DNA from 2 places in the Blastococcus sp. SYSU DS0539 genome. Region 2 is predicted to be linked to the other one. Evidence: predicted binding sites of a transcription regulator. Region 2 holds the regulator's gene; the other holds the start of a gene.

Region 1 (15,108 bases), on a different contig from region 2:
GGTGTCGATCTGCTCCTGGCTGCCGTGGGCGAGCAGCAGCCGCGCGTTGCCCATGGTGAGGAACGGGTAGGCCGACGTGCCGACGTTGGCCGCCTTGAACCACGCGAACACCGCCTGGCCGACGGTGTGCGGCAGCTGCATGCCGCCGTACTCCTCGTCGAACGAGCCGGCCATGAGCCCGGCGTCGGTGAACACCTTGAGCGCCTTGGCCACCTCGGGGATCAGCACGGCCTTGCCGTCGACCATGTGCGGCTCGTTCTCGTCGGCCGTGCGGTTGTGCGGCGCGAAGTGGTCGGCGGCGATCTGCTCGGCGAGGTCCATGACCGCGTCGAAGGTCTCCCGCGAGTGCTCGGTGAAGCGCGGCCGCTTGGTGAGCGACTCGACGTCGAGCCATTCGTGGAGGAGGAAGTCCAGGTCACGGCGGGACAGGATCAGCGACGACGACGGCACGAGGGTCTCCAGGGCGCGGGTCTCCGGGGCGGTGCGAACCACTTCACAGTAGGCCGGTTGCTCTCCGGCCGACCGCGGGTAGGGCCGGGGCCCGCCGTCGACCGACCGGGGCCCGCCGTCGACCGAGGAGCTCCCGTGGACCTACCAGCGATCGTCAGCCGCGCGGGAGGTGCCTTGCTGAGCACGCTCCAGCACGTCCGGCTGCCCGGCGTCGGCCAGGCGTCGGTCACCGACGACCCCGCGACCGCGGCCCGCCGCTGGCGGGCGGTGACCGTGCTCAAGGCGCCGGAGCAGGTGGGTTCCGCGGTGTCCCCTCCGGCCCCGCTGGACCGCTTCGGCGAACGGGTCGAGGTGCGCATCGCTGCCGCGCCGGCGGACAAGGGCACCGAGCTCGCGGCCCGCTTCCGGGAGCCGCCGACCGACGAGGAGATCGGCGAGCTGCGAGCCGCGCTGCGCGAGGCCAAGCAGCGGCTGGAGACCGGTGAGGTGCTGCGGGTGGACCCGCAGCCGCACGGCGTCCGCACGCCGACGCCGCAGGGCGCCGCCCTGGAGGGCATGACCGAGCAGGCGCCGAAGGAGGGAGTGCTGTGAAGGCCGCGACCTGGACCGGCGTCAACGAGGTGTCGGTGGAGGACGTCCCCGAGCCGACGCTGCTCAACGACCGGGACGTGATCCTGAAGATCAGCCAGTCGGTCACCTGCGGCTCGGACCTGCACCTGATCGGCGGCTACATCCCGTTCATGCGCGCCGGCGACGTGATGGGTCACGAGTTCATCGGCGAGGTGGTGGAGGTCGGCAAGGAGGTCCGGGACCGGAAGGTCGGCGACCGGGTGGTCGTCGCGCCGTTCGCGGCCTGCGGCAGCTGCTGGTACTGCAGGCAGGAGCTCTATTCCCTCTGCGACAACGGGAACCCGAACCCCGGCATCACCGAGGGGCTGTGGGGGCAGTCGCCCGGTGGGTGCTTCGGCTACTCGCACGCGATGGGCGGCTACGCCGGCAGCCACGCCGAGTTCATGCGGGTGCCCTACGCCGACGTCGGCACGTTCGTCGTGCCCGAGGGCGTCTCCGACACCCGGGCGCTGTTCGCGTCCGACGCGGCTTCGACCGGGTGGATGGGTGCCGACCTCGCGGGTACGAAGCCCGGCGACGTCGTCGCCGTCTGGGGCGCCGGCGGGGTGGGGCAGATGGCCGCCCGCGCGGCGATGCTGCTGGGCGCCGAGCAGGTCGTGGTGATCGACCGGATCCCCGAGCGGCTCGCGCAGGTGCGGGAGCACGTGGGTGCCGAGGCGGTGGACTACACGACCACCGACGTCGTCGCGGAGCTGCGCGAGCGCACCGGCGGGCGGGGCCCCGACGTCTGCATCGAGGCCGTGGGGATGGAGGCGCACGCCCCCGGCACGCCCGGGATCTACGACCAGGTCAAGCAGCAGCTGCGGCTGCAGACCGACCGGCCGACCGCGGTGCGGGAGGCGATCATGGCCTGCCGCAAGGGCGGGACGGTGTTCACCCTGGGCGTCTTCGCCGCGATGGTGGACAAGTTCCCGCTGGGTGCGGCGATGAACAAGGGGCTGACGATCCGCGGCGCCCAGGTCCACGCCCAGCGGTACATCCCCGAGCTGCTCGAGCGGATGCAGCGCGACGAGCTGGTCACCGAGCACCTGGCCACGCACGTGATGCCGCTGACAGAGGCGCCCGAGGGCTACCGGCTGTTCAAGGAGAAGGAGGACGGCTGCGTGCGCGCGGTCTTCCGCCCCTGACCCGCGGACCTGCGCTTTGGGGGTCTTGTTCGGCGCTGACCTGCGATTTCGGGTTGTCGGTGTCGATCGGACCGGCTAGCCTTCGTACATCTGTTCGGCCTCCGGGGATGAGGCGCTGGCCCGGTTGTCGGCCGCGCTGGACGACCTCGCGGCCGAGGACCTGTCGGGCCGGATCGGCCCGCAGCTGCTGGACCGGCTGACCGGTCTGCTGACCGCGCAGAACCGGTTGGCCGCGCAGGTGGCCCGCACGGTGCGGGAGTGTGAGGTGACCCAGGCCGCCGAGCACGACGGGAAGGCATCGATGGCCGCCTGGCTGCGCGGCCACGCCCGCTTCTCGGCCGGCGCGGCCTCACGGGCGGTGCGGTCGGGCCGGGTGCTGGCCGAGCTGCCGGCGGTCGCGGCTGCGTTCGACCGGGGCGAGCTGACCGCCGAGGCCGTGGTGGTCATCGCCCCGGTCGCCTCACCGGCGAACCTGGCCGCCGCCGCGGAGCAGGGCGTCGACCTCGCGGGGGTCGACGCCGCGCTCGCGCAGGTGGCAGCGTCCCGGCCGTATGCCGAGCTGCGGCAGGTGGTGCACCACTACCTGGCCCGGCTCGACCCCGACGGTCCCGAGCCCGATCCCACCGAGGGCCGGTCGCTGACCTTCGTCCGGCATGCCGACGGATCCCTGTCCTTGCGCGGCGAACTGGACGCCGTGGGCGGGGAGAAGCTGCAGGCCGCGGTCGAGTCGATCGTGCAGGCCTCCCGCCCGGCCGGGGACACCCGCACCCGCGCCCAGCAGTCCGCCGACGCCCTCGTCCAGCTGTGCGACAACGCCCTGGCCGCCGGCGGCCTGCCTATCATGCGCACGGTCAAGCCGCACGTGGTCGTCCGCGTCGATCCGGACGACCTGGTCGACCCGGCGACCGGACCGGCCGCCGCCCGGCTCGGGTTCGGCGCCACCATCTCCGCCGCCCGCGCCCGCTGGCTGGCCTGCGACGGCAGCGTCGCCCGCATCGTGATCGGCCCCGAGGGGCAACCGCTGGACTACGGCCGCACCCACCGCGTCGTGCCACCGCAGCTGCGCCGCGCGGTCGAGGCCCGCGACGGTGGCTGCGTGTTCACCGGCTGCGACGCCCCCGCCCACTGGTGCGACGTCCACCATCTCGTGCACTGGATCGACGGCGGCGAGACGTCGCTGGAGAACTCCGGGCGGCTGCTGTGCGAACGGCACCACACCAAGGTGCATCACGGGTTCACCATCGTCCGGGACTCCCGGGGCCGATGGCACACCTATCGGCCCGACGGCACCGAGATCCTGATCTTCCCCCGCGTCACCGGAGAGGCCGAACACTCCCGCACCGGCTGAGCTCCCTCCGCACGCAGACCCCTCCCGGCGATCCGGGAGGGGCCGTCGGCGCGCCCGCGCGGCGCCGCCCCCGCACCGCGCGGCGCGGCGCCGCTCCGCGAGGCGGCGGGCCGGGACGGCGGCGGGCCGGGACGGCGGGTGCTCAGCGGGGAGCGTCGGGCCGGTCGCCCGGCCGGCCCACCGGCGGCGGGACCGAGGTCGGTGCGGCGGCGCCGACGGCCTCGGTGGCCTGCTCGGCCGGGTCCTCCGGATCGCTGGTCGCCGTCCCGGCTGCCTCGCCCTGCCGGGCCTGGATGCCCGACTTGTTGCTCAGTGCCAGCTGCGGCAGGAACAGGAACACGAAGAAGCCGACCGCCACCACGCAGGCGGCGATGAGGAACACCAGGTCGATCGAGTTCGAGAAGCCGACCTTGAACGGCTCGGCCACCGCCGCCGGCAGCTCCTGGATGAAGGAGGTGTCGTCGAGGCTGGCCCCGCTCCCGGCGCCCAGCTGCTGGAACTGCGGCGCCAGTTCCGGGTTCGCCCGGACGGCGTCCTGGACGGCGTCGTCGATGTCCTGCGGCAGCCGGGTGAACAGGATCGACAGGAAGGCCGCCGTCCCGATGGTGCCGCCCATCTGGCGGAAGAACGTGACCGAGGAGGTGGCCACGCCCATCTCGCGGGGGGAGACGGCGTTCTGGACGGCGAGGATCACCGGCTGGAAGTTGAAGCCCAGCCCCAGGCCCAGCAGCACCATGAACGGCACCAGCGTCCAGATCGAGGTGTCCGACTCGACCAGGAACGACATCGACAGCAGCGCGACCACCATCAGCGCGATCCCCACGAGCGGGAAGATCTTGTACTTGCCGGTCTTCGAGATGGCGATGCCCGAGCTCAGCGCGCCGACCATGATGCCGGCGACCAGTGGGATCATCTGCAGGCCGGCGACGGTCGCGCTGGAGCCCTGCACGATCTGCAGGTACTGCGGCAGCAGCAGCAGGCCGCCGAACATGCCGGCGCCCATGACCACCGAGCCGATGCCGCTCACCGCGAAGCTGCGGTTGCGGAAGAGCCGCAGCGGCAGCAGCGCGTCGTCGCGGTAGAGCCGCTCGGCGAGCACGAACAGCACGAAGCCGACGGCGCCGATGACGTAGCAGGTGACGGCGGCCGACGAGGTCCAGCCCCAGGTGCGGCCCTGCTCGGCCACGACCAGCAGCGGGACGAGGAAGGTGATCAGCGCGAGCGCGCCGGGCCAGTCGATGCGGTGCTCGCGGCGCTCGTGCGGGAGGTGCAGCACCCGCCACACCGCGGCGAAGGCGAGCAGTCCGAGCGGCACGTTGATCCAGAAGATCCAGCGCCAGCCGTCGACGCCGAGCAGCGTGCCCTGGCCCGCGAAGAAGCCGCCGATGACCGGGCCGAGCACGCTCGAGGTGCCGAAGACGGCCATGAAGTAGCCCTGGTACCGGGAGCGCTCCCGCGGCGGCACGATGTCACCGATGATCGCCAGGGCCAGCGACATCAGCCCACCGGCGCCGATCCCCTGGACTGCCCGGAACGCAGCCAGCTGGTACATCGTGTCGGCGATGCCGCACAGCGCCGAGCCGACGATGAAGATCGCGATGGCGAACAGGTAGAACGGCCGCCGGCCGTAGATGTCGGAGAGCTTCCCGTACAGCGGCGTGGAGATGGTCGACGTGATCAGGAAGGCCGTCGTCGCCCAGGCCTGCAGGTCGTAGCCCTGCAGGTCGTCGGCGATCGTGCGGATCGCGGTGGAGACGACCGTCTGGTCGAGGGCCGCCAGGAACATGGCGACCATCAGCCCGGCGAGGATCGTGACGATCTGCCGGTGACTGAAGACGCCACCGGCGTCCGGTGCAGCGGCCGCCGCACGGGCGTCGCGGCGGCCGGCCGCGGTGGTGCGGGTGGACTGGCTCATCGGGTCTCTCTCGTTCGTGCGGTGCTCGCGCGTTCGGGCACGGGCTGCTCGGGCGTGGCTCCGGGGAGGCCGGCGGCGAGGTCGTCGAGGAGCCGGCCGAAGAGGGTGGTCAGGGTGGCGAGGTCGGCCGGGTCCCAGCCGGCGGTCACCCGCTCGAGGTGGGCGGCCCGCTCGGCACGGAGCGTCTCCAGGACCTCGTGGCCGGCCTCGGTGACGACCAGGCGGCTCGCCCGGCCGTCGCTCTCGTCGGCCACCCGGCGGACCAGCCCCTGGTCCACGAGCGCGGCCACGTGCCGGCTGATCGTGGAGGGGTCGGCGTGCAGGAGCTCGGCCAGCGCCCCCTGCCGGAGCGGCCCCTGGCGCACCAGGGGGTAGAGCAGGACGAGCGCGGCGCGGTCACGCGCATCGGGGGCGGCGACCTGGGTCTTCAGCGCGTGGACCAGGCGCATGAACCGGGGCACCTGCTCGGACAGCGTGTCCACCTCGGCGCGGCGGAGCGCGTCACCGGCCGGCTCGGGGGAGGTCGTGGGGGGCACTGCGACTCCAGGGACGGGGCCTTGCACGGTACAAGTCGTTGCTCGCAGCATGCAACCAGTTGCACCGTGCACCGATGGTGATCCGCCGCACCTTCCTGCGGGCGTCGTGGCGGCAGTGCGATCCTGGGGTGCGGGTTCTCCGGTTCCGGCCCGGGGACGATCCGCCCGTACCCCCGTCCGTCCGAGAGGAGCGCGAGCCCGCCCGTGAGTGCCCCGCCTGACCACCTCCGGGCGCGCGACGACCTCCGGGAGCGTCTCGCCGGTCTCACCCTCGCCGACGAGCACCGGCTGCGCCGCCGGCTGGACGGGCTGCGGCGGACCAGGGACGTGCCGTCCCGCGAGAAGCAGCGGGAGCGCATCGCGGCCGACGTCGCCGCCGCGGAGGAGCGGATCGCGCGCCGCCGCGCCGCCGTCCCGGCGATCAGCTACCCGGAGGACCTGCCGGTCAGCGCCCGGCGGGACGACATCGCCGCGGCCCTGCGCGACGCCCAGGTGGTCGTGGTCGCCGGCGAGACCGGATCGGGCAAGACCACCCAGCTGCCCAAGATCGCGCTGGAGCTCGGCCGCGGGGTGCGCGGCCGGATCGGCCACACGCAGCCACGCCGGATCGCCGCGCGCAGCGTCGCCGAGCGGATCGCCGAGGAGCTGGGCACGCCGCTGGGCGACGCCGTCGGCTACAAGATGCGGTTCAACGACCAGGTGTCGGACTCGACGCTGGTCAAGCTGATGACCGACGGCGTGCTGCTCGCCGAGATCGGCCGCGACCGGCTGCTGCGCCAGTACGACACGATCATCCTCGACGAGGCCCACGAGCGGAGCCTCAACATCGACTTCCTGCTGGGCTACCTGGCCCAGCTGCTGCCCCGCCGTCCCGACCTCAAGCTGGTCATCACCTCCGCGACCATCGACGTCGAGCGGGTGGCCGCCCACTTCGCCGGGGCCCCGATCGTCGAGGTCAGCGGCCGCACGTACCCGGTGGAGGTCCGCTACCGCCCCGTCGTCGACCCGGACGACCCGGAGGCCGACGAGGACCGGGACCAGGTCAGCGCGATCCTCGACGCCGTCGACGAGCTGGTGTCCGAGGGTCCGGGCGACATCCTGGTGTTCCTCGCCGGGGAGCGCGAGATCCGGGACACCCAGGACGCGCTGGCGGAGCGGGACCTCCGCAACACCGAGATCATCCCGCTGTACTCGCGGCTGTCGGCGGCCGACCAGCACAAGGTCTTCGCCCCGCACACCGGGCGGCGCATCGTGCTGTCGACCAATGTCGCGGAGACGTCGCTGACCGTGCCGGGGATCCGGTACGTCATCGACCCGGGCACCGCGCGGATCTCGCGGTACAGCCATCGCACGAAGGTCCAGCGGCTGCCGATCGAGCCGGTCAGCCAGGCCTCGGCCCGCCAGCGCTCCGGCCGGTGCGGCCGCCTCGGCCCGGGCATCGCCATCCGGCTCTACACCGAGGAGGACTTCCTCGGCCGCCCGGAGTTCACCGATCCGGAGATCCTGCGCACCAACCTGGCGTCGGTGCTGCTGCAGATGGCCGCCCTCGACCTCGGCGCGGTCGAGGACTTCCCGTTCGTCGACCCACCCGACCGCCGTGCCGTCGCCGACGGTCTGGCGCTGCTCGAGGAGCTGCACGCCCTCGACGAGCACGGGAAGCTCACCGAGACCGGCCGGGCCCTGGCCGCGCTGCCCCTGGACCCCCGGATGGCCCGCATGGTGGTCGAGGCCGACCGGCGCGGGGTGCTCGACGAGGTGCTGGTCATCGCGGCCGGCCTGACCATCCAGGACCCGCGGGAGCGGCCGAGCGAGCACCAGCAGGCCGCCGACCAGCTGCACGCCCGGTTCGCCGACGAGAACTCCGACTTCCTGGCGCTGCTCAACCTGTGGCGCTACCTGGGCGAGCAGCAGGACGCGTTGAGCGGCAACCAGTTCCGCCGCACCGTGAAGCGGGAGTTCCTGCACTACCTGCGCATCCGGGAGTGGCAGGACCTGCACGGCCAGCTCCGCGGCACCGCCCGGCGGCTCGGGATGGATCTCGGCGAGCCGGCTGCCGAACCGGACGAGCGCGGGATCCACGCCGCGCTGCTGGCCGGGCTGCTCAGCCACGTCGGGCTGCAGGTCGAGCAGGCGAAGGGGGACAAGCGCCCGGGGCGGGAGTACCTCGGCACCCGCAACACCCGGTTCGTGATCGCACCGGGTACCCCGCTTGCCAGGAAGCCGCCCCGGTGGGTCGTCGCCGCGGAACTGGTGGAGACCAGCCGGCTGTTCGCCCGCACGGTGGCCCGGATCGATCCCGAGACCGTCGAGAAGCTCGCCGACCACCTGGTGAAGCGCCAGTACTCCGAGCCGCGCTGGGACGCCAAGCGGGGCTCCGTCGTCGCCACCGAGCGGGTCACCCTCTACGGGCTGCCGCTGGTGGTCGGCAGGCGGGTCCAGTACGGCTCGATCGACCCCGTCGTCTCCCGGGAGCTGTTCATCCGGCACGCGCTGGTCCAGGGGGAGTGGACGACGCACCACCGCTTCTGGGCCGAGAACCAGCGGGCGGTCGAGCAGGTCGCGGCGCTGGAGGAGCGCGCCCGCCGGCGGGACATCGCGGTCGACGACGAGACCGTGTTCGAGCTCTACGACGCCCGCATCCCCGCCGACGTCGTCTCCACCCGGCACTTCGACCGCTGGTGGAAGCAGGCCCGCCACCGGCAGCCGGACCTGCTCACCTTCACCCCGGAGATGCTGACCAACGCGGCCGTGGCCGCCGAGGTGCGGCCGGAGGACTACCCCGACGAGGTACACCTGACGCAGGGCCTGACCCTGCCGCTCGCCTACGCCTTCGCGCCGGGCGCGGCCGAGGACGGCGTGACCGTCGACGTGCCGCTCGGCGTGCTGGACGCGGTGGTGCAGCGGACCTCCGGTGAGTCGCTCGCGTTCACCGTCCCGGGGCTGCGCGAGGAGCTGGTGACGGCGCTGCTGCGCACGCTGCCCAAGCAGCTGCGCCGGGCGCTGGTCCCGATCCCCGACCGGGTCCGCGCCGTCCTGCCCGAGATCGATCCCGGGGAGGCCCTGCTGCCGGCGCTGGAGCGGGAGCTCCGCCGGGCCGCCGGAGTGCTGGTCCCGCCGGACGCCTGGCAGCCGGACCAGGTGCCCGACCACCTGCGGGCCACCTTCCGGGTGCTCGACGACCAGCAGCGGCCGCTGGCGACCGGCAAGGACCTCGCCGCGCTCACGGCGCAGGTCGCCCCGCAGGCGCGGGCCAGCCTGGCCCGCGCCGCCTCCGAGCTGGAGCGCACCGGCCTGACCACCTGGGAGTTCGGGACGCTGCCCCGGACGGTGGAGGTCCGCCGCGGGACGCACGTGGTGACGGCCTATCCGGCGCTGGTCGACGAGGGCGCCACCGTCGGCGTCCGCGTGGTGGCGACCGAGGCCGAGGCGGTCCGGCTGTCATGGCGCGGCGCCCGGCGGTTGCTGGTGCTGGTGGCCGGCTCGCCGGTCAAGCAGGTCGTCAAGCGGCTGGGGCCGGCCACCCGCCTCGCCCTGCAGTTCAACCCCGACGGCGAGATCCCCGACCTGGTGGCCGACTGCGTGGACGCGGCCGCCGACGAGCTGATCGCCGCGGCGGGCGGGCCGCCCCGGGACCCGGAGGCCTTCGCGGCGCTCGTGGGAACGGCCAAGGCGCAGCTGCAGCCGCTCACCGTCGACCTCGTCGGCCGGGTGGAGGCCGTGCTGACCCGGGCGCGGGAGGTGGCGACGGCCATCGGCGCCGCGCCGGGCCGCCGGGTGCCCGAGTTCGCGGTCGCGGATCTGCGCCGACAGATGACCGGGCTGCTGCACCGCGGCTTCGTCGCCGCGACCGGACGTCGCCGGCTGCCCGACGTCGTCCGCTACCTGACGGGGATGGCGCACCGGCTGGAGAAGCTGCCGGCCAACGCGGTGCGCGACGAGCTGTGGACCCAGCAGGTGGCGGCGGTGACCGCCGAGTACGAGCAGCTGCGGAGGCAGGTGCCGCCGACCGGGGCGCCCGACGACCCGGTCACCCGGATCCGCTGGATGATCGAGGAGCTGCGGGTGGGCCTCTTCGCGCAGAACGTGGGCACTCCCCGGCCGGTCTCCGAGCAGCGCATCTACAAGGCCATCGACGCCCTGCTCGGCTAGGAGGGCTCCTCCCGGCGTCGTGCGCACGACGCGCCCGGGGAGCTTAGGCGGTGGGGTCGCCGCCGGATTCGCGGAGCAGCGCGGAGATCCGCTGCCGGGTGACGCCGAACAGGGCGGCGATCCGGTTGATGCTCACCTGCTCGCGGTGCAGTGCGGCCGCCTCCTCCCGGCGCCAGGTGTGTCCGGCGGTGGCCAGCGTCCCGAGCACGGTGGAGATGCTCTCGACGACCAGCGGGCGGCTCTCGGCGGTGACCAGCTCGAGCCAGGGGCGGCCGGCCCGGCGGTCGACCAGCAGCTTCTCGGCGCGCGTACGGGCGCGCTCCAGTTCCTCGATCGAGGTGCCGATGCAACCGACGAGGTGCTCGAGCGCCGCGACAGCGACGTCGTCGGGCGTCCGGCGAGGGGCGCTCAAGCTGCTCCTCACGGGTCGGCGAGCGGGACGGGGGCACTGTAACCGCAGTTGGGTTGCGCACGGCCGACACGCACCGCAACGGGGGTTGCGTCCGGCCGTCCGACTCGCGATAGTTGTGCGCAACCTATCCAGTTCCCCGCCCTTCCTGCCGATGAGGACAGCACCGGGCGCGCAGGCCGCTTCCCCTCGTCCGCCGGCAGAACGGAACACCGCATGTCCACCCTCTCCGCCTCCCTGGACCTCCCGCCGGTCGCCGCGAGCGTTCCGGCGGCCCGGCGCCTGGTGCGCCAGCTGCTCCGGTCGTGGGGCGCGCGGCAGGACGCCGACGACGCGGCGCTGCTCGTCACCGAGCTGGTCGCGAACGTGGTCGACCACGTCGGTGGCAGCGCCTGCCTGACGCTGGAGGCGACCTTCTCCGACGACTGGCTGCGGCTCGCCGTCGTCGACTGCTCGTCCACCCGCCCGGAGGTGCTGGACCTCTCCCCGGACCGGCCCCGGGGCCGCGGGATGCTCATGGTCGAGGCGCTCGCCGACCGCTGGGGGTGCGAGGAGCACCGCGACGGCAAGCGGGTCTGGTTCGAGCTGCGGCCGCCCCGGCTGTGACCCACCGGCTGGTTTGCCGTGGCCGTCGATCGGGGACCGGCGAAGAGGAAGCAAGCCGAAGGAAGGGGACTGCGCGATGAGCGAGCCGAACGCCCACACTGCCGGTGAGGGGGTCTCCGACGAGGAGATGATCGAGAGCGTCGCCGGCCAGACCGACAGCGCGTCGGAGAACGCCGACGTCGCGGGCAAGGACTGGGACGGCGACCCGGGCTCGGCGCCCGCGCCCACCGACCGGGCCTGACGCCTCGACGTCCCGCACCGCCCCCGTCCCGTCCGGGACGGGGGCGGTGCCGCGTTCCGGGCGCCGCTGACAGACTGCGGTGATGAGCACCACAGCCGGACCGCGACCGGCCCTGCGCGGAGCGGCGCTCGCGCCGGTGGTCCGCCCCGCCCGCACCGCGGTGCGCTGGGCCGTCCGGCACGGCCTGCCGGCGGTCTACCTGGACCGCAGCGCCCGCCGGGGTGACCTGGTCGGCCGGCTGATGCGCGACCCGGCGCTGCGCGAGCACCCCTACGAGCTCTACGAGCAGCTGCGCGCCCGCGGCCCGCTCACGGGCAGCAGCCTGGGGCTGGTGACGACGTCGCACCCGGTCGCCCAGGAGGTGCTGCGCAGCGAGCGGTTCGGCGTCGGGTGGGACCGGTCGGGCGCACCCGGGGTGATCCGCTGGGCGCTGGAGTTCGGTGACGACCCCACCGCGGCCGGCGTCGCCGAGCCGCCGTCCATGCTCGTGGTCGACCCGCCCGACCACACCCGGTTCCGCCGGCTGGTGAGCCGGGCCTTCACCCCGCGGGCGACGGCGGCCTTCGAGCCGGCCGTCCGGCGCACCGCCGAGCGCCTCCTGGACGACCTGGCTCGCCGCGACGGCCCGGTCGACCTCGTGGCGGCCTACGCCGCGCAGCTACCGGTGCTGGTCATCGCCGAGCTGCTCGGCGTGCCCGTGCAGCGCCGCGAGGACTTCCTGCGCTGGGGCGCCGCGGCCGCCGCCACCCTCGACCCCGGGCTGCCGCTGCGCCGCTTCCTGGCCGCCGAGAAGGCGCTGCGCGCGATGCACCGCTTCCTGGCCGGCCACTTCGCCCGGCTGCGCCGCGAGCCGGGCGACGACCTGGTGAGCCGGCTGGTCACGCTGCCGCCGGAGGAGGCGCTCACCGACCGGGAGCTGCACGCCACGGTGCTGCTCCTGCTCGGCGCCGGCTTCGAGACGACGGTGAACCTCCTGGGCAACGCCGTCGTCCTCCTCGACGCGCACCGGGACCAGTGGGACGCCCTCCGCGCGGGCGACGCCGGCTGGGACGACGCCGTCGAGGAGGTGCTGCGGCTCGACAGCCCGGTGCAGCTCACCGGCCGCTCCGCGCGGGCCGACGTCGAGCTGGCGGGGCGGACGGTGGCCGCCGGCACCCGCGTGACCCTGCTCCTCGGCGCGGCCAACCGCGACCCCGACGTCTTCCCGGACCCGGGGCGGTTCGACGTCACCCGGGCCAACGCCCGCGAGCACCTGGCCTTCTCCGGCGGCATCCACTACTGCGTCGGTGCGGGGCTGGCCCGGCTGGAGGGCGCGATCGGGCTGGCGGCGCTCGGCGAGCGGTTCCCGGCGCTGCGGGTGGCCGGCCGGCCGCAGCGCCGGGACCTGCAGACCCTCCGCGGCTTCGAGGTGCTGCCGGTGACCCTGCGCTAGCTGCCCGGGACCAGCATCCCGGCGCCGACCGTGGCGTTGGTGGCCTCGTCGACGAGGATGAACCGGCCGGTCACCCGGTTGCGCGAGTACTCGTCGACGAACAGCGGCTGCGTCGTGCGCAGCCGCACGCGGCCGATGTCGTTGAGCGTGAGCTCGGCGGCGTCCAGGTCGCGGTGCAGCGTGTTGACGTCGAGCCGGTACTGCAGCTCCTTGACCACCGCCCGCACCGAGCGCGTCGTGTGCTTGACGGCCAGCCGCTGGCGCGGGCGCAGCGGCTCGTCGGTCATCCAGCACACCATCGCGTCGAGGTCCTGCGACACGTGCGGTGCGTTGGCCGGCCGGCAGATGAGGTCACCGCGGGAGACGTCGAGGTCGTCGGCCAGCCGCACGGTCACCGCCATGGGCGCGAACGCCTCCTCGACCGGGCCCCGCGGCCCGTCGATGCCGGCGATCGTCGTGGTCAGCCCGCTGGGCAGCACCTGGACCTCGTCGCCGGGCCGCAGGACGCCGCTGGCGACGGTGCCGGCGTAGCCGCGGTAGTCGTGGTGCGCGTCGGACTGCGGCCGGATCACGTACTGCACCGGGAACCGGACGTCGACGAGGTTCCGGTCGCTGGCCACGTGCACGTGCTCGAGGTGGTGCAGCAGCGAGGGGCCCTGGTACCAGGGGGTGTGCGCCGACCGGCGGACCACGTTGTCGCCGTGCAGCGCCGAGATGGGGACGACGGTCAGGTCGGGGACGTCGAGCTTCGCGGCGAACGCGGTGAACTCGTCGCGGATGGCCTCGTAGGTGTCCTCCGACCAGCCGACGAGGTCCATCTTGTTCACCGCGACGACCAGGTGCGGCACCCGGAGCAGCGAGGCGAGGAAGGCGTGCCGCCGGCTCTGCTCGAGCATCCCCTTGCGGGCGTCGACGAGCACGATGGCGAGGTCGGCGGTCGAGGCGCCGGTGACCATGTTCCGCGTGTACTGCACGTGGCCGGGGGTGTCGGCGAGGATGAACGTGCGCCGCGGCGTGGCGAAGTACCGGTAGGCGACGTCGATGGTGATGCCCTGCTCGCGCTCGGCGCGCAGGCCGTCGGTGAGCAGCGCGAGGTTCACGTAGTCGCCGCCGGCGCTGGCCCGCTCGACCGCCTCGTACTGGTCCTCGAACACGGCCTTGCTGTCGTACAGCAGCCGGCCGATCAGCGTGCTCTTGCCGTCGTCGACCGATCCGGCGGTGGCGATCCGCAGGATGTCCTTGCGCGCGGTGGCGATCTCGGCGGCCGCCTCGGCCGCGGCCGAGTGGACGTCGATCGGTGCGTCGGGGTGGACGCCGGGCTGGGCGGCGGAACCGGCGGTCATCGGGAGCTCTCCTGGCAGAGGACGGCGGCGGGGCGGACGCTGGTGGCCGACGCCCGGGGAGGCAGCGCATGTTCGTGTTCGCCGCGGCGGTGCCCGCGCTGCTGGTCGTCGTCCTGGGCTACGTCGCGGGCCACGCGGTGGCCGCGTGGATCTTCGGCGTGCTGGGCGTGGAGGGCCGGCGACCGCCGGAGGTGGCGGGCTGGCTGACCGGCCTGGTGCTCCTGGCCGTCGTGGTCCGCCTGCTGGCGAACCGCTGGCGTCGCCGTTCCGGGAAGCGCGCGGGCCATCAGAAGTAGCCCTCCTTCTTCCGGTCCTCCATCGCGGCGTCGCTGACCTTGTCGTCGCCCCGGGTCGCGCCCCGCTCCGTCATCCGGGTCACCGCGATCTCGGCGATGACCTCCTCGACCGTGGTGGCGGTCGACGGCACGGCGGCGGTCAGGTTCGCGTCCCCGACGGTGCGGTAGCGGACGCTCTCCCGGCGGACCTGCTCGCCCTCGCGGGGGGAGATGAACTCGTTGACCGCGTAGCGCATCCCCTGGCGCTCGACGACGTCCCGCTCCTGCGCGAGGTAGAGGGCGGGGATCTCGATCTCCTCGCGGAGGATGTACTGCCAGATGTCGAGCTCGGTCCAGTTCGACAGCGGGAAGACCCGGATCGACTCGCCGAGGTGGATCCGGCCGTTGTACAGGTCCCAGAGCTCGGGGCGCTGGTTCTTCGGGTCCCACTGGCCGAACTCGTCGCGGAAGGAGAACACCCGCTCCTTGGCGCGGGCCTTGTCCTCGTCGCGCCGGGCGCCGCCGAACAGGGCGGTGAAGCCGTGCTCCTCCACCGCGTCGAGCAGCACCGGCGTCTGGATCCGGTTCCGGGAGCCGTTGGGCTCCTCCTTGACGGTGCCGGCGGCGATCGCGTCGGGCACCGAGGC
Region 2 (15,108 bases):
GCATCTTCGTGCCGCAGGTCATGCACAGCGGCGCGTCGGTGGCGGTCCCGGTGACCAGCTCGAGCAGCTCGGCCGAGGAGTGGGCCTCCTTGACCGACTTCGGGCCCTCGGGGGTGACCTTCTCCTCCACCTTCGCGGTCTCGATCGGCGCGGAGCCGCGCAGCTGCTCCAGGTCGACCTCCTCCTCCTGGACGGTGGACGTCGACGCGGAGGTCCCGTAGCCGGAGACCTGCGCGGCGCGCTCCTCGGCGGTGAAGATGCCCAGGCCGGCGCGCTTCTCCACCGGCAGGTGGTCCAGCGCCAGGCGACGGAAGATGTAGTCCATCACCGACTGGGCGATCCGGATGTCCGGGTCGTCGGTCATGCCGGCCGGCTCGAAGCGCATGTTGGTGAACTTGGAGATGTAGGTCTCCAGCGGGACACCGTGCTGCAGGGCCAGCGAGATGCCGATCGAGAAGGCGTCCATCACACCGGCCAGGGTCGAGCCCTGCTTGCCGAGCTTGAGGAAGACCTCACCGAGGCTGCCGTCCTCGTACATGCCCGCGGTCATGTAGCCCTCGGCGCCGGCGACGCTGAACGAGGTGGTGACGCTCGTCCGCTTCTTCGGCAGGCGCTTGCGCACCGGGTGCGAGAGCGCGGTCGAGGCGGTGGCCTCCACCTTCACCTCGTCCTTGGTGCCGTCGTTCTTGCCCTTGCCACCGGACAGCGGCTGGCCGACCTTGCAGTTGTCGCGGTAGATGGCCAGCGCCTTGAGACCCATCTTCCAGCCCTGGAAGTAGATCGTCTCGACGTCCTCGACGGTCGCCGTCTCGGGCATGTTGACCGTCTTGCTGATCGCGCCGGAGATGAACGGCTGGACGGCGGCCATCATGCGGACGTGGCCCATCGGGGAGATGGCCCGCTCGCCCATGGCGCAGTCGAACACCTCGTAGTGCTCGGGGCGCAGGGTCGGCGCGTCCACGACGTGGCCGTGCTCGGCGATGTACTCGACGATCGCCTCGATCTGCTCCTCCTGGTAGCCCAGGCTGCGCAGCGCCCGCGGCACCGTCTGGTTGACGATCTGCATGGAGCCGCCGCCGACCAGCTTCTTGAACTTGACCAGCGAGAAGTCCGGCTCGATGCCGGTTGTGTCGCAGTCCATCATGAAGCCGATGGTGCCGGTGGGGGCCAGCACCGAGGCCTGGGCGTTGCGCCAGCCGTTGTCGGCGCCGATCTCCAGGCACTCCTGCCACTGCTGGGTGGCGACCTTCAGCACGTCGGCGTCGTCGGCGCCGACCGGGCGGATGGCGTCGTTCGCCGCGGCGTGCTTGCGCATGACCCGGGCGTGCGCGTCGGCGTTGCGGGCGAAGCCGTCGTAGGGCCCCACGATGCCGGCGAGCTCCGCCGAGCGCCGGTAGGCGGTACCGGTCATCAGCGAGGTGATCGCCGCGGCCAGCGTCTGGCCACCGCGCGAGTCGTAGGCGTGGCCGGTCGCCATGAGCAGGGCGCCCAGGTTGGCGTAGCCGATGCCCAGCTGGCGGTAGGCGCGGGTGGTCTCGCCGATCGGCGCGGTCGGGAAGTCGGCGAAGCAGATCGAGATGTCCATCGCGGTGATGACCAGCTCGACGGCCTTCACGAAGTTCTTGGCGTCGAACGTGCCGTCGGCCTTGAGGAACTTCATGAGGTTCAGCGACGCCAGGTTGCACGAGCTGTTGTCCAGGCTCATGTACTCCGAGCACGGGTTGGACGCGTTGATCCGGCCGGTCTCGGGGTTGGTGTGCCAGTCGTTGATCGTGTCGTCGTACTGGATGCCCGGGTCGGCGCACTCCCACGCGGCCTTGGTGACCTTGCGGAACAGCGCCTTGGCGTCGACGGTCTCGATCACCGACCCGTCCATGCGGGCGCGCAGGCCGAACTCGTCGCCCTCCTCGACCGCGCGCATGAACTCGTCGGAGACGCGGACGGAGTTGTTGGCGTTCTGGTACTGGACGCTGGTGATGTCCTTGCCGCCGAGGTCCATGTCGTACCCGGCGTCGCGCAGCGCGCGGATCTTGTCCTCCTCGCGCGCCTTGGTCTCGATGAACTCCTCGATGTCGGGGTGGTCGATGTCGAGGACGACCATCTTGGCCGCGCGGCGGGTGGCGCCACCGGACTTGATGGTCCCGGCCGAGGCGTCGGCCCCGCGCATGAAGCTGACCGGACCGGAAGCAGTGCCGCCGGAGGAGAGCAGCTCCTTGGAGGAGCGGATGCGGGAGAGGTTCAGGCCGGCACCGGAGCCGCCCTTGAAGATCAGGCCCTCCTCGCGGTACCAGTTGAGGATCGAGTCCATCTCGTCGTCGACGGCCAGGATGAAGCAGGCGCTGACCTGCTGCGGGGCGCTCGTGCCGACGTTGAACCACACGGGGCTGTTGAAGCTGAAGTACTGGTGCAGCAGCATCCAGGTGAGCTCGTGCTCGAAGATCTCCGCGTCGCCCTCGCTGGCGAAGTAGCCGTGCTCGCGGCCGGCCTCGGTGTAGGTGAGCACCACGCGGTCGATGAGCTGGCGCAGGCTGCTCTCCCGCTGCGAGCTGCCCACCGCGCCACGGAAGTACTTCGTGGTGACGATGTTCGTGGCGTTGATGCTCCACTCGGCCGGGAACTCGACACCGCGCTGCTCGAAGTTGATCGAGCCGTCCCGCCAGTTGGTCATCACGACGTCGCGGCGCTCCCAGGTCACCTCGTCGTACGGGTGCACACCGGCGGTGGTGAAGACGCGCTTGATCTTGAGGCCCTTGCCCCGGCTGGGCGCCTTCGCGCTGCGGCGGGTGCGGGGACCGGCCACGCGGTCGTCGGTATCGGTCATGGTGTGGAGCTCTCCCTGGTCGTGTGTCGCCTGGTGCTTCGCGGGGCTGCGCGGTGGTGCTGCGCGGTGGTGGATCGGGGGCTGGGGAAGAGCCGCGATCGGTAGCTGCTCGAACTGCTGTCTATCGGATGGCACTGACAGTTCTCAGGTGCCGGCGACGGTGCCGGACGGGACGGATGCGCGGGGCGTGGGTGGGGCGGGCTCGTCGGTCGGCGAGGCGGATTGGCGGGCCCTGAGCTCGGCGATCTCGCGCTCGAAGTCGGCCACCGAGGTGAATGAGCGGTAGACGCTGGCGAACCGGAGGTAGGCGACCTCGTCGAGCTCGCGCAGCGGACCGAGGATGGCCAGGCCGACCTCGTTGCTCGGCACCTCTGCCGCGCCGCTGGCGCGGATGGCGTCCTCCACCTGCTGCGCGAGGAGCTTGAGCTGGTCCTCGTCGACCGGGCGGCCTTGGCAGGCCCGCCGGACGCCGGCGACCACCTTGGTGCGGTTGAAGGGCTCGCTGACGCCGTTGCGCTTGACGACGGCGAGCACCGCCTCCTCGACGGTGGTGAACCGCCGCCCGCACGCGGGGCAGGACCGGCGACGCCGGGTGGTGGCGCCCTCGTCGGCCTCGCGCGAGTCGATCACCCGGCTGTCGGCGTTGTGGCAGAACGGGCAGCGCACGGTGGTTCACCCCCTTCCCTCTGCGACCCGCCACCGGCCGGCTGTGGACCCTCCTGGGGACATCCGGTGGATGCGCCGGGGAGAACCTAGGGACCAGCCTGTGGACGGGCTTACAGCTCTGTAACTACTAGATGTAGGGGAACCCTAGGACGGCCCACCCAAGATGTGCAAGTGATCGTTCCCTCGGCGTGTTCCGCCCCGACACTGCCGTGCGCACGCGGAACACCGGACCCCACCAGTCACACGACACGCCGGGCCGACGCGCGGACGGCACCCCGGGCCGCGGCCCGCCGGCCCGGCCGGCAGGCCGCGGACGGGGCTCCCGACGCACCACGACGCCGGACTCCTCCGGACGTCCGATGCCGACGAGGGGCGTGCCACGGTCAGGCGCCGCTCAGCGCGCGTCGACCCGCGGGCGGCGGGAGTGCGGGATCTGGTCGCTCAGCCGCATCGGCCGGGTGAGCAGATCGGCCTCGATGTCGGCGGGCGGGGTCCAGCCGCGCCCCCCGGGCGCCGCCACGACCGGGTGCACACTGCGGGCCGGCGGCACCGACCACGCCACGGTCCGGGGGTGGTCGTCCCGCGCGGCGGCCGGCACGTCGGCACCGCTCTCCGCGGGAACGACCGGGATCAGGCCGGTGTCGGCTGCCCGGTGGCGACCGGCCAGGCCCTCGGGAGCGGGCGCACGGTGCCGCCCGGGCGGCGGCGCCGGGACCGACGCCGCCGGGTCCGCCTGCACGTCGCTGTCCTCGGGCGCACGACGACGCCCACCGCCGCGGGCCGGGTTCGACCGCTCGCGGTGGTCCCGGACCAGCGGGAGGCTGGCGGTCGTGCCGGCGCCGGCGGGCCGACCGCCGTGCAGCGCGGACACCGCCTGAGCGACAGCCGGGTCCTGCGTCACGCGGGGCGCCGCCACGACGGCGACCTCCGGTGTGGCGGTGTGCGGCTCGGGCAGCCGCAGGGTGGAGAGCTCGGTCCACGCCGTCTCCTCGACCCCACCGACGACGACGCGCACCCACACCTGGCACGCCCCCGCGTCGTCATGCCGCCAGCCCAGCAGCTCACCCGCCCACCAGGCGCCCGCCTGGTAGACCTCGACGGCCTGGGACTGACCGGCGAACACCGCGGCGCGGTTCTCCATGACACTCGACACAGGCAGACCGTAAGCGGGTGATCAGCACGCAACGTGAACGTGCCAGCACAGAGGGTTGACGAAGTCGTCGGGGCGGGTTATGAAACTCTCGCCGTGGCGGACGCCACGTCGGGGGCGCCGCGATGGAGGCGCCGGCGAGCGGATCAGGGCAGGTGGAGCAGCTGCCCCGGCACGATGGCCGAATCGCGCACGTCGTTCAGCTCCTGGATGCCGTCGACGACCTCCCGCACGTCCCGCCCCTCGGCCGCCGCGCTCGCGATGGACCACAGCGTGTCACCCGGCTCGACGACGACGCTCGTGGTGCCCATCAGCTCCAGCCCGTCCCCGCCGCCCCCCAGCACCGCACCCGCCAGCGAGACCACGCCCAGGGCGAGCAGCAGCACGAGGACCACCACGAGCCGCCGGCCGCGCGCGGTGAGCCGCAGCGGAGGCAGCCCAGGCTCGGCCGGCCACTCCCCGGCACCCCGACGGGCTCCTGCACCCCGCCGGTCCACGGCCGACCGGGCCGCCGGTTCCGCCGATCCACCGCGGGGCGGGGCGACGACCGCGTAGGCGCGCGGGGCAGGCGGGAGGACGCGGAGGTGCCGCACCGGCCGCTCCCGAACCCGCTCCTCCGCCGCGCCCGACATCCCCCCGCGCACCGACACCGCCGCATTGCTGCCCATCGTCTCCCGCCCCTCACCTGGCCGGACCCACCCCGGCCCGAACGTGTGTTCGATTCGAACGCTTGTCCGATGTCTACCCCATGGGTCCGACACGAGCGGCGCGACACGGCAACTTTCGAACGCCTGTTTGAACTGGCCGGCGATCGGCGCTACGGTCGCTGCGACGACCAGGGCTGACCAGCTGCGCGGGCAGCCGGCGAGGAGGAGACGTGACGGAGTCGAGCGGGACGTCCGGCGGCCGACGCGGGACCCGGGGCGCCGCCCCGGACACGGCCGACGCCTCGGCGTCGGTCCGCACCTTCCCGGACCGGACGGCCGACGGTGACGGCCTGACCCAGCGGCAGCGCCGGGTGCTGGAGGTCATCCGCGACTCGATCGACCGGCGCGGTTACCCGCCGTCGGTCCGCGAGATCGGCGAGGCGGTCGGCCTGTCGTCGGCGTCCTCGGTCGCCCACCAGCTGTCGGTCCTGCAGAAGAAGGGCTGGCTCCGCCGCGACCCCAACCGGCCGCGCGCGCTCGACGTCCGGCTGCCCGGCGACGCCGGCCGCGGCGCCGCAGCCGTCGAGCCCCCGGTGGTCCGCGAGGGCGAGCAGGCCTCCGCGCCCACCTACGTCCCCCTCGTCGGCCGGATCGCCGCCGGTGGTCCCGTGCTCGCCGAGCAGGCGGTGGAGGACGTCTTCCCGCTCCCCCGCGAACTCGTCGGCGAGGGCACCGTGTTCATGCTCAAGGTCGCCGGTGACTCGATGGTCGAGGCGGCCATCTGCGACGGCGACTGGGTCGTCGTCCGGCAGCAGCCGACCGCCGAGAACGGCGAGATCGTGGCCGCGATGATCGACGGCGAGGCGACCGTGAAGACCTACAAGCGCCGCGACGGGCACGTGTGGCTGCTGCCGCACAACCCCGCGTACGAGCCCATCCCCGGCGACGAGGCCACGATCCTCGGCCGGGTCGTCTCGGTGCTGCGCCGGGTCTGACAACGCGATGATCACGGCGGGCCGGTCCTCCGAAGAGGACGGGCCCGCCGTGGTCGTCCGGGCCTCGGTCAGCGGCGCCGGTAGTCGCCGTCGCGCTTCTCGAAGAACGCCCGCAGCGCTTCCTGGTGGTCCTCGGTCCGGAACATCTCCAGGAACCGCTTGGTCTGCAGCGCCTGCCCCTCGCGGAAGTCCATCTCGAAGGCCCCGTTCACAGCCTCCTTCGTGACCTCGACCGACAGCGGTGCACGGGTCGCGATCCGCTGCGCCTTCGCCAGGGCCGCGGGCATCAGGTCCGCCGGCTCGTGGACCTCGGTGACCAGACCCCAGTTGAGGGCCTGCTCGGCGGTGTACCGGGCACCGGTGAGCAGGATCTCCTTGGCCGGGCCCAGGCCGATGACCCGGGGCAACCGCCAGAAGCTGACGATGAGGCCGACATTTACACCCGCCGCGACGAAGAAGGCATCGGTAGAGGCAATCCGGATGTCGCAGCACAGGGCGAACTCCAGGCCACCGCCGATGGTTGCTCCGTTGATCGCGGCGACGACGGGTGCGCGGAAGTTCTGCACGCCGTTGAGCACCCGGCTGAACTCGGCGAGGTAGTCCTTGAGCCGCTCGTCGCTGATGGACTGCTCCTCGCCCAGGTGCGCTCCCGCGGTGAAAGCCCGGCCCTCACCGGTGATCACCAGGCACCGGACGTTCTCGTCGGCGTCCAGGATGTCGAGCGCCCTCATGAACGAACGCCGGCTCTCCCAGCCGAAGGTGTTCGACGGGGGGCTGTCCAGGGTGAGGACGGCGATGTGCGGGGTCTCGTAGCGCAGGTGGACGCCGCTGCCGACGTCTGTCTTCATCTCGGTCATGCTGCTTCCTCCGGTGGTGTGTTGAGTGCGACGGACGGGGACCGGCGGGACCGCCGGGTGGACTGGCCGGGTCGACGGTCGAGCAGCCGCATGGCGAACACGGTCACCACGATGTTGATGAGCAGGACCACCACGGAGAGCGCCCCCACCCGCTGGTAGAGCGACTCACTGGCCAGGCTGTACAGCACCGTTGACACGGTGGGATTCGCGCCGGTGTAGAGGAACACCGACATCTCCAGCTCCCGGAAGAGCAGGACGAAATTGAGCATGCCCGCGGCGAGCAGCGAGGGGCGGAGCAGCGGCACCGTGATCCGCCGCCACGTACGCGCCCAGGACGCACCGAGGCTCCGGGATGCCTCCTCCACCTCCGCACCGATCTGTCCCATCCCGGCGTGGACGTAGGCGAAGGTCAGCGGCAGCGCGCTCCCCGCGTAGGCGATCAGCAGGATGGTCAGCGTCCCGCCCAGCCCGAAGGGCTGCCCGGCGTAGGCGATGATCAGGCCGATGCCGAGCACCGCGCCGGGGAAGGCCAGCGGCGCCGCCATGGCTCCCACGATCACGGCGTTGCTCCGCGCCTTGGTGCGGTGCACCAGCCACGAGGCGAGGAGCGCGACGGCGAGGGCCAGCACCGTCCCCCCGAGGGCCAGGATGAAGCTGTTGCCCATCGCGGCCGCGATCAGCGGCCGGCCGAAGACCTCCTCGTAGTTTCCCGTGAGGGTGAAGTTGTCCCACCCCAGAGGCCGGCCGAGCGCCTTGCGGAATGAGGTGACCAGCAGGACACCGAAGGGCAGCACGAGGCTCAGGACCACGACCAGCGAGCAGAATCCCAAGGCGAGGAAGCTGGCACCGCCCAGGTGCGTCACGTCCTGCCGCCCCGGCTTGCCACCGATGACGGTGAACTTCTTCCCGCCGACCAGCTTGCGCTGCAGGACCAGCAGCACGGCGATGATCACCAGGATCGGGACGGAGATGACCGCGGCGGCCTCGATCCGCGGCGGGAACTGCATGAGGCTGAGCAGAACCGTCGGGATGGTCTGGAAGCCGGTCGGAGCGCCGAGGATGGCGACCGGCCCGAAGATCACGGCGGCGCTGACGAACACCAGGATCGATCCGGCGATCAGCGACGGCAGGATCACTGGGAAGGTGACGGTCCGCAGCACGCGGGCACGGGACGCGCCCAGGCTGGCTGCGGCCTGCTCCAGGGCCGGGTCGATGCCCTCCAGTGCCGCCGACACCGGCAGGAACACCAAGGGATAGAGGAACAGCGAGAGGACGAAGATGATCCCCCACGGCGTGAAGATGTCGAACGGTGCTTCCTCGAGCCCGAAGACCGACATCAACGCGGTGTTGAGCATTCCGTTGCGCGGCCCCAGCAGCAGGATCCATCCCAGTGCCGCGATGAAGCTCGGGGCGGCGAAGGTGAGGACCGCGCTGCCACGGAAGAACCGGCGGAACGGCATGTCGGTGCGCACGGCCAGCCAGGCCACCGGCAGGCCCAGCAGCAAGCTACCGATCACCGTGCCGACCGCGATCCACAGCGAGTTGAGGACGCCTTCCATCAGCCGTGGCTCGCTGGCCAGAAGACCGTAGTTGTCCAGGGTCAGGCCACCGTCGTCGGCGACGAAGCTCTGCCCGAACACCTGCGCCACCGGGTAGCCGACCAGCGCGAGGATGGCCGCGACCCAGACCAGCCGCATCGCCCGCTCGAAACCGGTGCCCTTCCGGCGGCTCGGGCCGCGATCGGCCGGCGGGCCGGTGGTCGCCCCCTCCCCCGCCGTGTCGGTCGTCGACACGGCGGGAGAGGCTGAACTGGTCAGCGCCACAGGTGGTTCTCCTCGGTGGGGTCGCGGGCGATCAGGGTGCCGGCCCTCATCGGCCGAACAGCGAGGCGAAGCGGGCCACCACCTCGTCCCCGCGGGAGGCGATCTCCTCGAGGTCGGCCGGCAGGAGAGTGACGTCGGACAGGTCGGCCCCCTCGGCGGGCTGAGGACCGTCCTGCAGGACGCTGCGGCCGCCGAGCTCGGTCAGCGCGGTCTGGAAGTCCTCACTGAGGTGGTACTGCACCAGGAGCTTGGCCGCGTTCGGGTGGGGTGCCTCGGCCAGCATCGCCAGCTCGCTCGTGAACGTGGGCACGCCGTCCTCCATGAAAGCGATCGCCAGCGGCTCGCCCTCGGCCGCGGTGCTGATGACCGCTGATTCGATCGCCGGGATGCCCAGGTCGGCCTCTCCGGTCAGCACCAGCTGCGCCAGCGCCAGGCTGCTGTCGGTCACGATGACGTCACGCTGCGCGAGCTGCTCCATCCAGCCCTCACCGAGCTCCCCGGAGAGGGTGGTGTAGTACGACAGTGCGGTACCGGACGCGCCCGGATCGGCGCTGACGATGGTCCCGTAGTCGCCGTTCGCCAGCTCCTCCCACGTCGTGGGCAGGTCGGCGGGGTCGGTGTTGGCGGAGTTGTACATCAACCCGAGGGGCACCAGGCTGTACGGCACCTGCGGGTTCTCCGGATTGTCCAGCCCGTCGATGATCTCGTCCGCGTTGGGCACCTCCGCGTCGGCGATGACGCCGTCCTCGGCCCACTGCATCATCGTCTCGGGATCGGTCAGGCTCACCACGTCGGCGTTCAGCGAACCGCTGGCCAGTTCGGCCTCGACCGAGTTGGCGACCGCGCCGGAGTCCTCGCGCGTGAAGGTCAGCTGGATGCCGAACAGCTCCTGCATCTTCTCCTGGAGGAGTTCGACGCCCGGCCGGGTGTGGCCGCCGCCGTAGAGAACCACACCACCCTCTTCCTGCGCCGCGGTGATCAGCTCCTGGCTGATGCCCTCGATCTCCGCAGCCCCGGAGTTGCCACCCGAAGCGGCCGTGCCCTCCGATCCGTTGCCGCAGGCCGCGACGAGGACAGCGGCCGCCGGAACTGCGAGACAGGTGGTCAGACGACGGCGGGGAGAGCGGGATGCGAACACGGTGCCTTCTTCCGGGATGAGGGGGAACGGGTGATCGGTGGGATCGGGAGATGTGTGGACTGATGCGGTCATGCCGCGGACCGGCCGGCCGGGACCGCGCCGGCAGGCGACGCCGCCGCGGCATGGTGGGACCCGCCGTCCGGGGCGTCGTCGAGCAGTGCCACCGCCGCGCCGTCGATCTCGACGGCGACGTCCTGGCCCACCTCGAACCGCCCGGCACCGGGTCCGGTCGCCTTCACCGGGGCGGCCTGGCCGGGCACCTGCAGCGTGTAGGCCACGTGGTCACCGAAGAAGAGAGCCTCGACGACGCGGGCCGTCCCGGAGCGCCCCTCCCCCACCCGGAGACGGATGTCCACCGGGCGCACCGAGACGGCGACCTCCGCGCCCGCCTGCAGCGCCAGGTGGGACGGGCGATGGGCACTCACCGTCCCGCCGGTGGGTAGCTGCAGCGACACCGTGTCCGCCTCGAGGGCCGCACGCACGACGGCGGTCAGCACGTTCGTGGCGCCCAGGGCGCGGGCGACGAAGCTATTCCGTGGACGGCTGTACACCTCTTCGGGCGGCCCGCTCTGGACGATGCGACCCGAGTGCATGACGACCAGCCGATCGGCGAGGGACAACGCTTCAGCCTGGTCGTGGGTGACGTAGACCATCGTCACGCCGAGGGAGCGCTGGATGCGCTTGATCTCCGATCGCATCTCCTCGCGCAGCCGGGTGTCCAGGTTCGAGAGCGGCTCGTCCAGCAGGAGGAGCGCGGGCTCGTTGACGAGGGCCCGAGCGAGAGCCACCCGCTGCTGCTGGCCACCGGACAACTGATGGGCGTAGCGGTCGCCCATCCCGTCCAGGTGCACCATGGCCAGGGCCTCGTCGACCCGGCGACGGATGTCCTCGCGCTTCGCCTTCGCCGTCGTGGGGCCGTACGCGACGTTCTCCTGCACGCTCAGGTGCGGCCACAGGGCATAGCTCTGGAAGACGACCGACATCTTCCGGCGCTCCGGTGGGACGAAGACCTTGGGGCCGACCAGCGTGCGGTCGCGCAAGCGGATCTCGCCGGAGTCCGGCCGCTCGAAACCTGCGATCATGCGCAGACAGGTCGTCTTGCCGCAGCCGCTCGGCCCCAGGAGGACGACCGACTCCCCTTCCTCGATGGACAGGTCGACCCTGTCGACGACGGGGGCCGCGCCGAAGCTCTTGGTGAGTCGGGACAGCACGAGGTGGGTCACGCCGGGACCTCCGTGGGGTCGATGGGGGTGCGGTGGCTGTCGGACGCCCGCTCATCGGCGGGTGTGGTCAGGAGCACGCCAGCCGTGAACAGCTCGTCGATCTGCGCCGGCGACATCCCGGCCTCGGCGAGGACCTCGCGGCTGTGCTGACCGAGCAGCGGTGCCGGGCGGCGCACGGCGGCCGGCGTGGCCGAGAGCTTCACCGGGGCGCCGATGTGGCGCACCCTCCCCATCCGCGGGTGCTCCGTCTCGACCACCATGTCCCGGGCCTGCACGTGCGGGTCGGCGTAGACCTGCTCGATGTCGTAGAGCGGACCGCTCGGGACACCTGCCCGGTGGAGGTCCTCCAGCCACTCGGCGGTGGTGCGCCGGCGGAGCACGGTCGCGAGCTCGCCGGCCAGTTCGATCCGGTGCTTCATCCGGCCGGGGTTGTCGGCGAACCGGGGGTCGGTGGTCAGCTCGTCGACACCGAGCGCAGCACACAGGCGTGTCCAGTTCCGCTGATTGGCCGCGCCGATGGCGATCCACCCGTCAGCGGTGGGCAACGCCTCGTACGGCGCGGACAGCCGGTGCGCAGACCCCATCGGCCGGGCCACGTCACCCAGGCTGAAGAACATCGCCGTCTCCCAGACGGTGTACGCGATCCCCGCCTCGAGCAGCGACGTGTCGACGAACTGGCCCTCGCCGGTCTTCAGGCGGTGGATGTAGGCGGAGAGCACGCCGTACGCGGCGAAGACACCGGCGTTCAGGTCGCAGATCGGGACGCCCACCTTCGCCGGCGCGCGACCGGGTTCGCCGGTCATGCTCATCAGGCCGCTCATCGCCTGGGCGACGAGGTCGTAGCCGCCCCGGCCGGCGTAGGGGCCGGTGGCCCCGAACCCGGAGATGGAGCAGTAGATCAGCGCTGGGTTCTCGGCGCGCAGGGCCTCCTGACCGAGTCCGAAGCGGTCCAGCAGACCCGGCCGGAAGTTCTCGACGAGGACGTCGGCATCCCTGGCCAGGCGGCGCACCACCTCGGCGCCCCGAGGGTCCTTCAGGTCGACGGCGATGCCGCGCTTGTTGCGGTTCATGGCGTTGAAAGCCGGCGAGTGCTCCACGTCCGAGCCGCGGGACATCCGGCGGGTGTCGTCCCCGCCCTCCGGGCGCTCGATCTTGATGACGTCGGCACCCATGTCGGCCAGCAGCATGGAGCAGTACGCCCCCGCCATGACCTGGGTGAGGTCGAGGACCCGCACGCCCGAGAGGGCGCCCTGGGGGACCTGGTCTGACACGTCGTCTCTCCCGACTGCCTTGCTCGCCTGTGCCGCTGTGTGGCACGCTTTGCCGAGCGGTGGCACGCTGTGGTGCGGGCCACAGTAGGACCGGCAGAGGGTGGCGTCAATCACATGAGGTCGGTTTCCGTCGCACTGGCAGTGCTGGAAGCGGTTTCGGAGCGGCAACCGGTGGGGGTCAGCGAGCTGTCCCGGGAGATGCGGCTACCGAAGTCCACGGTCCAGCGGATGCTCCTGACGCTGAGAGACCTCGGGTGGATCCGCGCCGGTGCCGAGGAGCCCACGCGGTGGTCGCTCACCGCGAAGGCGCAGGCCATCGGCTCGCGGCACCGAGGGGACGAGGAGATCCGGCGGATCGCGCTGCCGGCCATGCACCGGCTCTCCGCGGCGACCGGCGAGACGGTGCACCTCTCCGTCCCGGAGGAGCGACGGATCGTCCTGCTGGACAAGATCGACGGCGCCCACCCGGTCCGGACCCATGCCTCCGTCGGGAACGGCGCACCGCTGCACACGACGGCGTCGGGGAAGGCGGTGCTCGCCGCGATGCCCGAGCCCAGCGCCGCCGCCCTGCTGCGCGCCGCCCCGCTGGAGGCACTCACCCCCCATACCGACACGGACCCCGAGGGCCTGCTGCGCGAGCTGCGGAGAGTGCGCCGCCAGGGCTACGCGGTCTCCGTGGGCACCCGGCACCCGGACATCGCCGCGGTCGGGGCCGCGATCCTCGACCGCTCCGGCATGCCGGTGGCGACCCTGAGCATCTCGCTACCGGCTCACCGGTTCCCGCGGCGCCTGTGGCCGGTGCACGGCGAGCAGGTCACCCGGGCCGCGGAGGAGTGCAGCCGGCAGCTCGGCTGGCAGCCTGACGCCTGACCTCAGGAACGGCGTCGCAGCAGCCGGCTGCCCACCCAGACGACGACGGTCGCGACGGCGGCGGCGACCAACGCGGCCGCGACGGGCGGGCGGTCCGAGCGCACCAGGTCGTCGAAGCCGGGCAGCTGGTCCGCGACCGGTGCCGCCGTGGGCGCGGCCGTACCGGCCTGCAGCGGCACGACGGTCACCGCGCTGGGCAGCCCCTCGCTCGCGACCACCAGGGCACGGGAGTCGGCGGTGAAGCTGATCGCCTCGCCCTGGGGGGACTCCGGCAGGGCCACCCGGACCGGCTCGCCGGCCAGCGCCCCGGGGACGTCCGAACCGGTCAGCGGCCACACGTAGGCATCGGTGTAGGTGCGCAGCGCGACGGCGCTGCCGTCCGCCGCGACCGCCCCGCCGGTGATCATCAGCTGGCCCGCCCGGCCCACCGGTCCCCCCGGGGTGCCGGTCAGGGTCACGTTCACGGTGGCGACCCGCTCCATGGGGACCGTCGCACCATCGGTCAGCGAGCCGCCGGGCCGGTACACACCACTGGACCCGAGCACCTCCTTGGTCACCACGTACGGCGTGCCGTCGGGGGCGACCAGCAGCGCCTCGGCGTCGTGCGCGCCGTCGGGATAGGTCAGCCGGTGCAGCGCGGGGGCGCCGCCGGGGCGCAGGACGTGAAGCGCGACCGTGTCCCGGTCGGAGTTGTTGTCACCGGTGTCGGCGATCCAGACCCCGCCCTCCGGCCCGACCGCGAGGTCCTCGGGGTCGTACGGGTCCACCGGGGCGGTCTGCACGTCGACCACCGCGCACGCGCCGTCGAGCCCGTGGACGGCGACCTGCTCGCCGCCGTCGTTGAGCGCCAGCATCTGCTCGCCCACGACGACGAGCCCGGACAGCTCCGCGAGCCGCGGGTCGGTGATCGAGCAGCGCACCGTCGGCGCCGCGTCCTCGGCCAGGGCGGCGCCCGGGCCGACGGCGACCAGCCCACCGGTCAGTGCGGTGGCCAGGACGAGCCGACGCATCGCGGTGCGGCTGTCCGATCGGTCGGCCTGCTCACGCACGTACCCAGCGTGACAGGACCGCCGCATCCAGTGCATGAACCACGCCCAACAGGACGATCCCCACGGCCGCTCCGACGACGGCGTCGGTGACCCAGTGGAAGTCCAGCGACACCATCGCCACCCCGGTCGCGACCGGCCCGGCCACGCTCAGCCACCAGAACGTGCGCTGCACGCCCGCCGGCAGGCCGTACTCGACCGCCTGCCACCGGGCGACGCCCCACATCAGCACCGCGTTGGCCACGTGGCCGGAGGGGAACGACGCGCCGTCGGCGTGGAAGTAGTACGACCCGGGGAACGCCGGCGCGGTGCGGCCGATGCCGTACTTGAGCGCGTAGACGCCGGCGGTCAGCACGGCGACGGCGAGCACGACCCGGGCGGCCGGCAGCCAGGCGCCCCGCCGCCAGAGCAGGTAGCCGATCAGACCGGCCAGCACCACCAGGATCGTGACCCGCCCGCCGAGCTGGGTGATCAGCCAGACCACCGGATAGGCGGGAGACTCCTTCAGCCCCCAGTCGCTGACGATCTCGGAGACCCGCAGGTCCATCCGCTCCAGCGAGCCGTGCGCGAGCAGGTCGGCGGTCACCAGACCGCCGACCAC

What was found. The regulator LexA, encoded in region 2, represses DNA repair genes until DNA is damaged. The targets are predictions, from matches to a motif close to TCGAACANNTGTTCGA.
Region 1: ACI790_RS07965 (DUF222 domain-containing protein) is a predicted target of LexA. The motif match lies at 2,290-2,305, and genes of this name have one in related genera.

Annotation. Positions count from the first base shown of each region.
Region 1 is NZ_JBJHAF010000005.1:53,943-69,050, forward strand. It holds gene ACI790_RS07950 (acyl-CoA dehydrogenase) at 1-492, opposite strand, end outside; gene ACI790_RS07955 (hypothetical protein) at 625-1,041, shown strand; gene ACI790_RS07960 (zinc-dependent alcohol dehydrogenase) at 1,038-2,207, shown strand; gene ACI790_RS07965 (DUF222 domain-containing protein) at 2,332-3,555, shown strand; gene ACI790_RS07970 (MDR family MFS transporter) at 3,698-5,470, opposite strand; gene ACI790_RS07975 (MarR family winged helix-turn-helix transcriptional regulator) at 5,467-6,006, opposite strand; gene hrpA (ATP-dependent RNA helicase HrpA) at 6,211-10,155, shown strand; gene ACI790_RS07985 (hypothetical protein) at 10,199-10,567, opposite strand; gene ACI790_RS07990 (ATP-binding protein) at 10,781-11,170, shown strand; gene ACI790_RS07995 (hypothetical protein) at 11,247-11,411, shown strand; gene ACI790_RS08000 (cytochrome P450) at 11,494-12,843, shown strand; gene ACI790_RS08005 (sulfate adenylyltransferase subunit 1) at 12,840-14,186, opposite strand; gene ACI790_RS08010 (hypothetical protein) at 14,255-14,482, shown strand; gene cysD (sulfate adenylyltransferase subunit CysD) at 14,473-15,108, opposite strand, start outside.
Region 2 is NZ_JBJHAF010000001.1:40,373-55,480, reverse strand. It holds gene ACI790_RS00255 (vitamin B12-dependent ribonucleotide reductase) at 1-2,821, opposite strand, end outside; gene nrdR (transcriptional regulator NrdR) at 2,966-3,487, opposite strand; gene ACI790_RS00245 (hypothetical protein) at 3,882-4,640, opposite strand; gene ACI790_RS00240 (LysM peptidoglycan-binding domain-containing protein) at 4,784-5,023, opposite strand; gene lexA (transcriptional repressor LexA) at 5,515-6,279, shown strand; gene ACI790_RS00230 (enoyl-CoA hydratase/isomerase family protein) at 6,348-7,136, opposite strand; gene ACI790_RS00225 (ABC transporter permease) at 7,133-8,929, opposite strand; gene ACI790_RS00220 (ABC transporter substrate-binding protein) at 9,006-10,097, opposite strand; gene ACI790_RS00215 (ABC transporter ATP-binding protein) at 10,166-11,320, opposite strand; gene ACI790_RS00210 (CaiB/BaiF CoA transferase family protein) at 11,317-12,591, opposite strand; gene ACI790_RS00205 (IclR family transcriptional regulator) at 12,706-13,461, shown strand; gene ACI790_RS00200 (hypothetical protein) at 13,464-14,510, opposite strand; gene ACI790_RS00195 (phosphatase PAP2 family protein) at 14,503-15,108, opposite strand, start outside.